DNA from 2 places in the Nocardioides houyundeii genome. Region 2 is predicted to be linked to the other one. Evidence: riboswitches for the same ligand, from Rfam matches in the RefSeq annotation. Region 2 holds a riboswitch; the other holds the start of a gene.
The links. A riboswitch is a leader RNA that binds a small molecule or an ion and turns the genes downstream of it on or off. The one in region 2 is predicted to bind ZMP and ZTP.
Positions count from the first base shown of each region.

Region 1: it holds a riboswitch for ZMP and ZTP, as region 2 does, so the genes downstream of both, purH (bifunctional phosphoribosylaminoimidazolecarboxamide formyltransferase/IMP cyclohydrolase) here and C0R66_RS00655 (benzoate/H(+) symporter BenE family transporter) in region 2, are expected to answer to the same signal.

Region 1 is NZ_CP025581.1:2,811,142-2,814,495, forward strand. It holds gene C0R66_RS13455 (bifunctional methylenetetrahydrofolate dehydrogenase/methenyltetrahydrofolate cyclohydrolase) at 1-160, opposite strand, end outside; partial or broken gene purH (bifunctional phosphoribosylaminoimidazolecarboxamide formyltransferase/IMP cyclohydrolase) at 178-1,751, opposite strand; ZMP/ZTP riboswitch at 1,798-1,875, opposite strand; gene purN (phosphoribosylglycinamide formyltransferase) at 1,877-2,509, opposite strand; gene C0R66_RS13470 (cell division protein PerM) at 2,519-3,354, opposite strand, start outside.
Region 2 is NZ_CP025581.1:126,587-129,940, reverse strand. It holds gene C0R66_RS18485 (hypothetical protein) at 117-287, shown strand; gene C0R66_RS00670 (hypothetical protein) at 340-519, opposite strand; gene C0R66_RS00665 (hypothetical protein) at 524-742, shown strand; gene C0R66_RS19215 (hypothetical protein) at 893-1,186, shown strand; gene C0R66_RS00660 (SGNH/GDSL hydrolase family protein) at 1,135-1,899, shown strand; ZMP/ZTP riboswitch at 1,953-2,029, shown strand; gene C0R66_RS00655 (benzoate/H(+) symporter BenE family transporter) at 2,054-3,265, shown strand.

The sequences.
Region 1 (3,354 bases), 1.2 Mb from region 2:
TGACGTACCACCGGGAGCCGGGGTCGTCCCCGACCAGGATCGTGCCGAGGCCGGGCTGGAGTCCCCGCTCGCGCAGTGCGGCGACGCGGACCTTGAGCTCGTCCTTGATCGCCGCCGCGGTGGCGGAGCCGTCGAGCTTGCGTGCGGTGCGTGTGGTCACGATGCTCAATCCTAGGATCAGTGGAAGAAGTGCCGGGTGCCGGTGAAGTACGTCGTGACCCCGGCCGCTGCCAGGGCCTCGATGACCTCCGGGTCGCGCACCGAGCCGCCCGGGGCGACCAGGGCGCGCACGCCGGCGTCGATGAGGATCTGCGGGCCGTCGGCGAACGGGAAGAAGGCGTCCGAGGCGGCCACCGAGCCGGCCGCCCGCTCGCCGGCGCGCTCCACGGCGAGCCGGCAGGAGTCGACGCGGTTCACCTGGCCCATGCCGACGCCGACCGAGGCGCCGCCGGAGGCGAGCAGGATCGCGTTGGACTTGACCGCCCGGCAGGCGCGCCACGCGAAGGCGAGGTCGGCCAGCACGTCGGCGTCCGCCGGCTCGCCGGCGACCAGGCGCCACGCCGTGGGGTCGTCCCCGCCGTCGTCGACCACGGCGTCCAGCACGTCGCGCTGCTGCACCAGCAGGCCGCCGGAGATGGGGCGCATCTCGACGCCGCCACGCGCCGGGGGCGCGCACTCCAGCAGCCGGATGTTCTTCTTCGCGCTCAGCACCTCCACGGCACCGTCCTCGTAGCCCGGGGCCACGACGACCTCGGTGAAGATCTCCGCGACCTGACGGGCCATCTCCACCGAGACCGGCACGTTGGTGGCGATCACCCGCCGAACGCGGAGACCGGGTCGCAGTCGTGGGCCCGACGGTGCGCCTGGGCGATGTCGTCGCCGACCGCGATCCCGCACGGGTTGGCGTGCTTGATGATCGCCACGGCGGGGCGGTCGAAGTCGTACGCCGCCCGGCGGGCAGCGTCGGCGTCCACGTAGTTGTTGTAGGACATCTCCTTGCCGTGCAGCTGGCTGGCCTGGGCCAGGCCCGGTGCGGGCACGGAGCCGGCGGTGTACAGGGCAGCCGCCTGGTGCGGGTTCTCGCCGTAGCGGAGCACCGACTGCTTCTCCCAGGTGGCACCGAGCCAGGCGGGGAAGCCGGTCCCGGCGCCGGAGTCGGTGAGCACGTTGCCCATCCAGCTCGCCACGGCCACGTCGTACGTCGCGGTGTGGACGAAGGCCTCCGCCGCGAGGCGCTGCCGCTGGGCCAGGGTGAAGCCGCCCTCGGCGACGGCGCTCAGCACGTCGGCGTACCGCTCGGGTGCGGTGACGATCGCTACCGACGGGTGGTTCTTGGCCGCGGCCCGCACCATCGAGGGCCCGCCGATGTCGATCTGCTCCACGCACTCATCCGGTCCGGCCCCGGACGCGACGGTCTGGCTGAACGGGTAGAGGTTGCAGACCACCAGGTCGAACGGCTCCACGCCCAGCTCCGCGAGCTGGGCGACGTGGGAGTCCAGGCGTCGGTCGGCCAGGATGCCGGCGTGCACCTTGGGGTGCAGCGTCTTGACCCGGCCGTCCAGGCACTCGGGGAACCCGGTCAGGTCCTCGACCTTGGTGACCGGCAGGCCGAGGCCCTCGATCAGCGCCGCCGAGCCGCCGGTGGAGACCAGCGCGACCCCGGCGTCGACGAGGCCGCGGACGAGCTCCTCGAGCCCGGACTTGTCGTAGACGGAGACGAGCGCTCGGCGGAGCGGGATGCGGTCGGACACGGTGGGGCTCACGGTGGGGACTCCTCGTGGGATGGCGGATACGAAGGAGGGGCACCCAGGCGTTCGATGCCACTCGACGTCACTCCCTGGTGGTTGCCCACCTGCGCCAGTCGTGTGGCCCCAGCCTACTTCCCGGCAGATCCGTAGCGCACCTTGCGTCCGGTCACGACCAGACCCTCGCGGGCGATCCGCCCCACGGCCTCCACGAGCATCTCGCGCTCGGCAACCTTGATCCGCTCGTGCAGGCTCTCCACGTCGTCCTCGGGCTCGACCGGCACCGCACGCTGGGCGATGATCGGGCCGGTGTCCACGCCCGGGTCCACCACGAACAACGTGGCCCCGGCGACCTTGACCCCGTGCTCCAGCGCGTCGGCCGCGCCGTGCATGCCCGGGAACGCGGGCAGCAGCGCCGGATGGGTGTTGACGTAGCGCCCCGGGAAGCGGGCCAGGAACTCGGCTCCCGCCAGCTTCATGAAGCCGGCCGAGACCACCAGATCGGGATCGAACGCCGCCACGGTGTCGGCCATCGCCCGGTCCCAGTCCTCGCGGGAGGTGAACTGGCTGACCTTGCGCACGAACGTCGGCACGCCGGCCCGCTCGGCCCGGGCCAGGCCCTCGATGTCGTCCCGGTCCGCACCGACCGCCACCACGCGGGCGCCGTACGACGGGTCGGCGCAGGCGTCGAGCAGCGCCTGCAGGTTGGTGCCGGCACCCGAGACGAGGACGACGAGTCGGGCTGGGCTGCTGGTCACGGACACCCGCGGAGTCTAGGACTCCGGCGCGGCATCCTCGTCCGCCGGGACCGAGGTGCGGCGCTGCCACCAGGTGATCACCAGACCGCCGAGCAGGCCGCCCAGCCCGAGCGCGGTGACCGAGTGCACCAGGAGGTCCCCGCTGAAGACGCCCACCTCTCGCATCCGGCCGGGGCCGGCCGCGCCGCCGGCCAGGGAGGCCAGCACGGTGAGGACCGCCCCCGCCACGATCCCGCCGCCGCAGCCGCGCAGGGCGCCCTCGTCCCAGCGCAGGGTCGGGCGACGACGTTGCAGCCGGACCACCGCCGCCGCGGCGACCAGGACCGGAACCCCCACGGTCAGGCCCCACCAGGAGCTGGGCGTGCCCGGGTCGGGCAGCGCCGCGAGCAGCGGCAGGACCGGCAGCGGCCCGAGCACGACTGCCGACGGCGAGACCAGCGTGCCGACACCCACGGCGAACCCGGGGCCGACCAGGAAGGACCCTGCCAGCAGCACCGCGTTGGGCAGCAGGGCCAGGTTCACCAGACCCAGCAGGGTGGTCTCACCCCCCGTGGTCCCGAGCTGCTCGACCATGTTGGCGGCCTCGCCGAAGCTGAGCGCGAACGCGACGACCAGCAGGGCGGCTGAGACGCCGAGCACCGAGAGCAGGATCGTCACCGCGGTGGCAGCGCCGTGCCGTACCGCCGGGGGCAGCGCGGCCGCCCACACCGCGCCGCGGCCCGAGCCGGCCGCGATGGCAGGCGCCGCCAGGCAGACGGTGAGCAGCAGGGACCAGGTGAGCAGCGCACTGCGGTCCGGCTGCACCAGCGAACCCGCGACGAGGCTCGCCGTGACCAGCGCGACCGTCGCGT
Region 2 (3,354 bases):
GAGATCGTCCGCCTGGGTGCCCTTCGGTCCCCGAGCCGGAGGAACGAGTGCGCAGATAGACCGACGATCCCCCAGCCCCGACGGCACGGGCGGCGCCCTGCGGTAGGGGCTGCGGGATGCTCCAGCCCGCCTACGGGGTGGTCGCGGGCCCGGCGGGCTTCAGCAGCGCCTCCGTCGTCGTCCTCGCCGGCCTCGAAGGGGTGGGCACGACCACCGCGCAGGCGGCCAGCGGCGTGGGCGCCGGCGGTTGGCACACGGCCGTCGCCTCGTTCGTCGTCGTCGTCTGATTGTTCGCCGTCCACTGCCCCTGGTCCGCCCCACTGGTGTAGCCCTGTGAACTCAGGGCTTCCAGGTGAAGAAGGAGTTGTCGCTCGCCCCGAGCGGATCGTACGAACCGGTCCCTTGAGGGGTGGGGACGTAGGTGGCGGCCCGCCACTTCACCACCTTGGCGCCTTTCATGACCTGCTTGCGCTTCAGCACCACGCGCAAGGTGTTGTCGTCGACCTGCAAGAACTTCACGGGCTTGCAGCCCGAGCGGTCCCTCAACCTGCCGGCCGGGAGCTACCGGGTCCGGGTGAGTGCGCGAGGCAGGGACGCCGGGCCGGCGGACGAGCTCGCTCCTGAGGTCGTGGACTTCTACCTGGTCGAGTTCTGGCCAGAGGCGCTCGCTGAGGACGCGATCCTCCGCACCGGGAGCGAGAACGCGCGCTACTGGCACGCTGCACTGGGATCGAGGCAGTGACGGTGCGTTCGCTCACGCCACGCGAGGGAGGGCACACGAGGAGCGGGCTGACGCCGGTGCGGTCCCGCCGAAGCATCCATTGCTGACCAAGCTCACCAGGTCCTAGTGTGACCTACATCACATTACGGGGTTGCTTCCGGAGGACATCGCATGGCCCTGAATCGCGCACTCGCGCACCTCGCCGGCATCGCCGCCACCGTGCTGACGGCTTCACTGCTCACCGCGCCAGTCGCGCAGGCAGCACCTCCCACGTACGTCGCCCTGGGGGACTCCTACTCCTCGGGCACCGGCACCCGCAGCTACATCGACGACGGCACCTCGTGCAAGCGCTCGACGGCGGCGTTCCCGTCGCTGATCGCCATCGCCCGCGGCTATTCGCTGAACTTCCGGGCCTGCGGGGGGCGAAGATCCCCGACGTCACCAACACCCAGCTCAGCGCCCTGACCGCCACCACCAACTACGTCTCCATCTCGGTCGGCGGCAACGACGCAGGCTTCGCCGACGTGATCACCGCGTGCGCGCTCCCAGCCTGGGCGAGCAACTGCGACGGCAAGATCAACACCGCCCAGGCCTACATCTCCAACACGCTGCCCGGAGCGCTGGGCACCCTCTACGCCAGCATCCGGAGCAAGGCACCCAACGCCAAGGTGGTGGTGGTGGGCTACCCGCGGATCTTCATGGGCGAGGACTGCAGCGCCCTCACCTGGTTCTCACCGGCCGAGCAGACCCGGCTCAACCAGACCGCTGACCAGCTCAACGCCCGACTGGCCGCCGCTGCAGCGGCACGTGGCTTCTCGTTCGCCAACCCGACCAGCCGATTCATCGGACACGCCGTCTGCGACAGTCCGGCCTGGCTCACCAACCTGTCCGTCCCGGTCGGCGAGAGCTTCCACCCCAACGTCGCCGGCCACTCCGGCGGCTACACGCCGGCCGTCAGCGGCCTGCTCACCGGAGCAGCCGTGACCGCCGACGCCGCCCTGCTCGCCAAGGCCGCCACCCAGGCCGAGGCCCTGGCCCAGACCCAGCGGCAGTACGCCGAGGCCGACCGCAGCATCGAGCCCGAGGAGTTCGTCCTGCCCGACCTGACCACCCCCGCAGCCCGCAAGGCGGCGCGCAAGGCAGGCGTCGACCTGGACGCGTTCCTGGCCCAGCGCTGAATGCGGCTCCGGAGGCGGTGCCCGCACTCCTCGGGCACCGCCTCGCGCGGATAGCCTGACGTCGCGACTGGCGTGGCCGGACTGACCGGCGTGGAGCGCGGGAGAGACGTCGACCGCCTGGGTGTCCCTCGGGTGAGAGAGCCGGAGGGACGACATGCGCGACGCGACCGACGACCGCCCTCCGGCTGACTCCGCGCCTCCACAGCGCGGCGTACTGCTCCAGCCGGTCTCCGCCGGGATCGTCTCGGGCCTGGTCGGCTTCACCAGCGCCTTCGTGGTCGTCCTCGCCGGACTCGAGGCCGTTGGCGCGACCACCGCACAGGCGTCGAGCGGACTGCTCGCGGTCAGCGTCACGATGGGCCTCGCCTCGATCTTGCTCGCCCTCACGACCAGGCTGCCGATCACCTCTGCCTGGTCGACGCCCGGCGCGGCGCTGCTGGTCACCACGGGCACGGTCGCGGGCGGCTGGCCCGCCGCGGTCGGCGCCTTCCTGGTCACGGGCCTCCTGATCGTGCTCACCGGGCTACTCCCCCAGCTCGGACGGCTCATCGCCAGGATCCCGACCTCGATCGCCCAGGCAATGCTCGCCGGGATCCTCTTCCAGCTCTGCCTCGGTCCGGTCGTCGGGCTCGCCGACAACCCCGCGGCGATCGCGCCCATCGTGGTCGCCTGGCTGCTCGGGGTCCGGTTCGCTCCGAGGTTCGCCGCACCGCTGGCTTTCCTCGCCGCCACGGCGGTGATCACGGTCGACCTGGCCGTCTCCGGGCGCGCCGTCGACACGGCGTCCCTGGTGCCGCGCCTTGAGCTCACGACGCCGGCGTTCACCGTCGCGGGACTGATCGGGATCGCGCTCCCCCTCTACCTGGTGACGATGGCCTCGCAGAACGTCCCCGGCGTCGCCGTGATGAAGGGGCTCGGGTACGCCGTGCCCTGGCGCCGAGCGATGCTGGTCACCGGCGTGGGCACCCTGGCCGGGGCACCGGCGGGCGGGCACGCGATCAACCTGGCCGCTATCAGCGCTGCGCTCGCCGCTGGCCCAGAGGCCGGCCCCGACCGCTCCCGCCGGTGGATCGCCAGCGTGACCTGCGGGGTGGTGGTCATCGGTCTCGGCGTCGCGTCGTCCGCCTTCGGCACGCTGGTGTCGCTGGCCCCCGCCGGAGTGCTGGCCGCCGTCGCCGGACTCGCTCTCCTCGGGACTCTCGCCGCCTCGCTGCGGGCCGCGCTCGCGGACCCGAGCGAGCACGTCCCGGCCGTCGTCACCTTCGCCACCGCCGCCTCGGGCATCGCCGTCGCGGGCGTGGGGGCGGCGTTCTGGGCGCTCGTCGCGGGCCTCGTCGTACGGCTCGTGCTGCGGCTCGGCCCCTGACGACGCCGACGAGGGTCACGAACCAGCGGGGTCACCAGGCAGGGCGCTCCGCGCCGCAACGACTGCTCGCCCTCGGCGGGCCGTGGCCG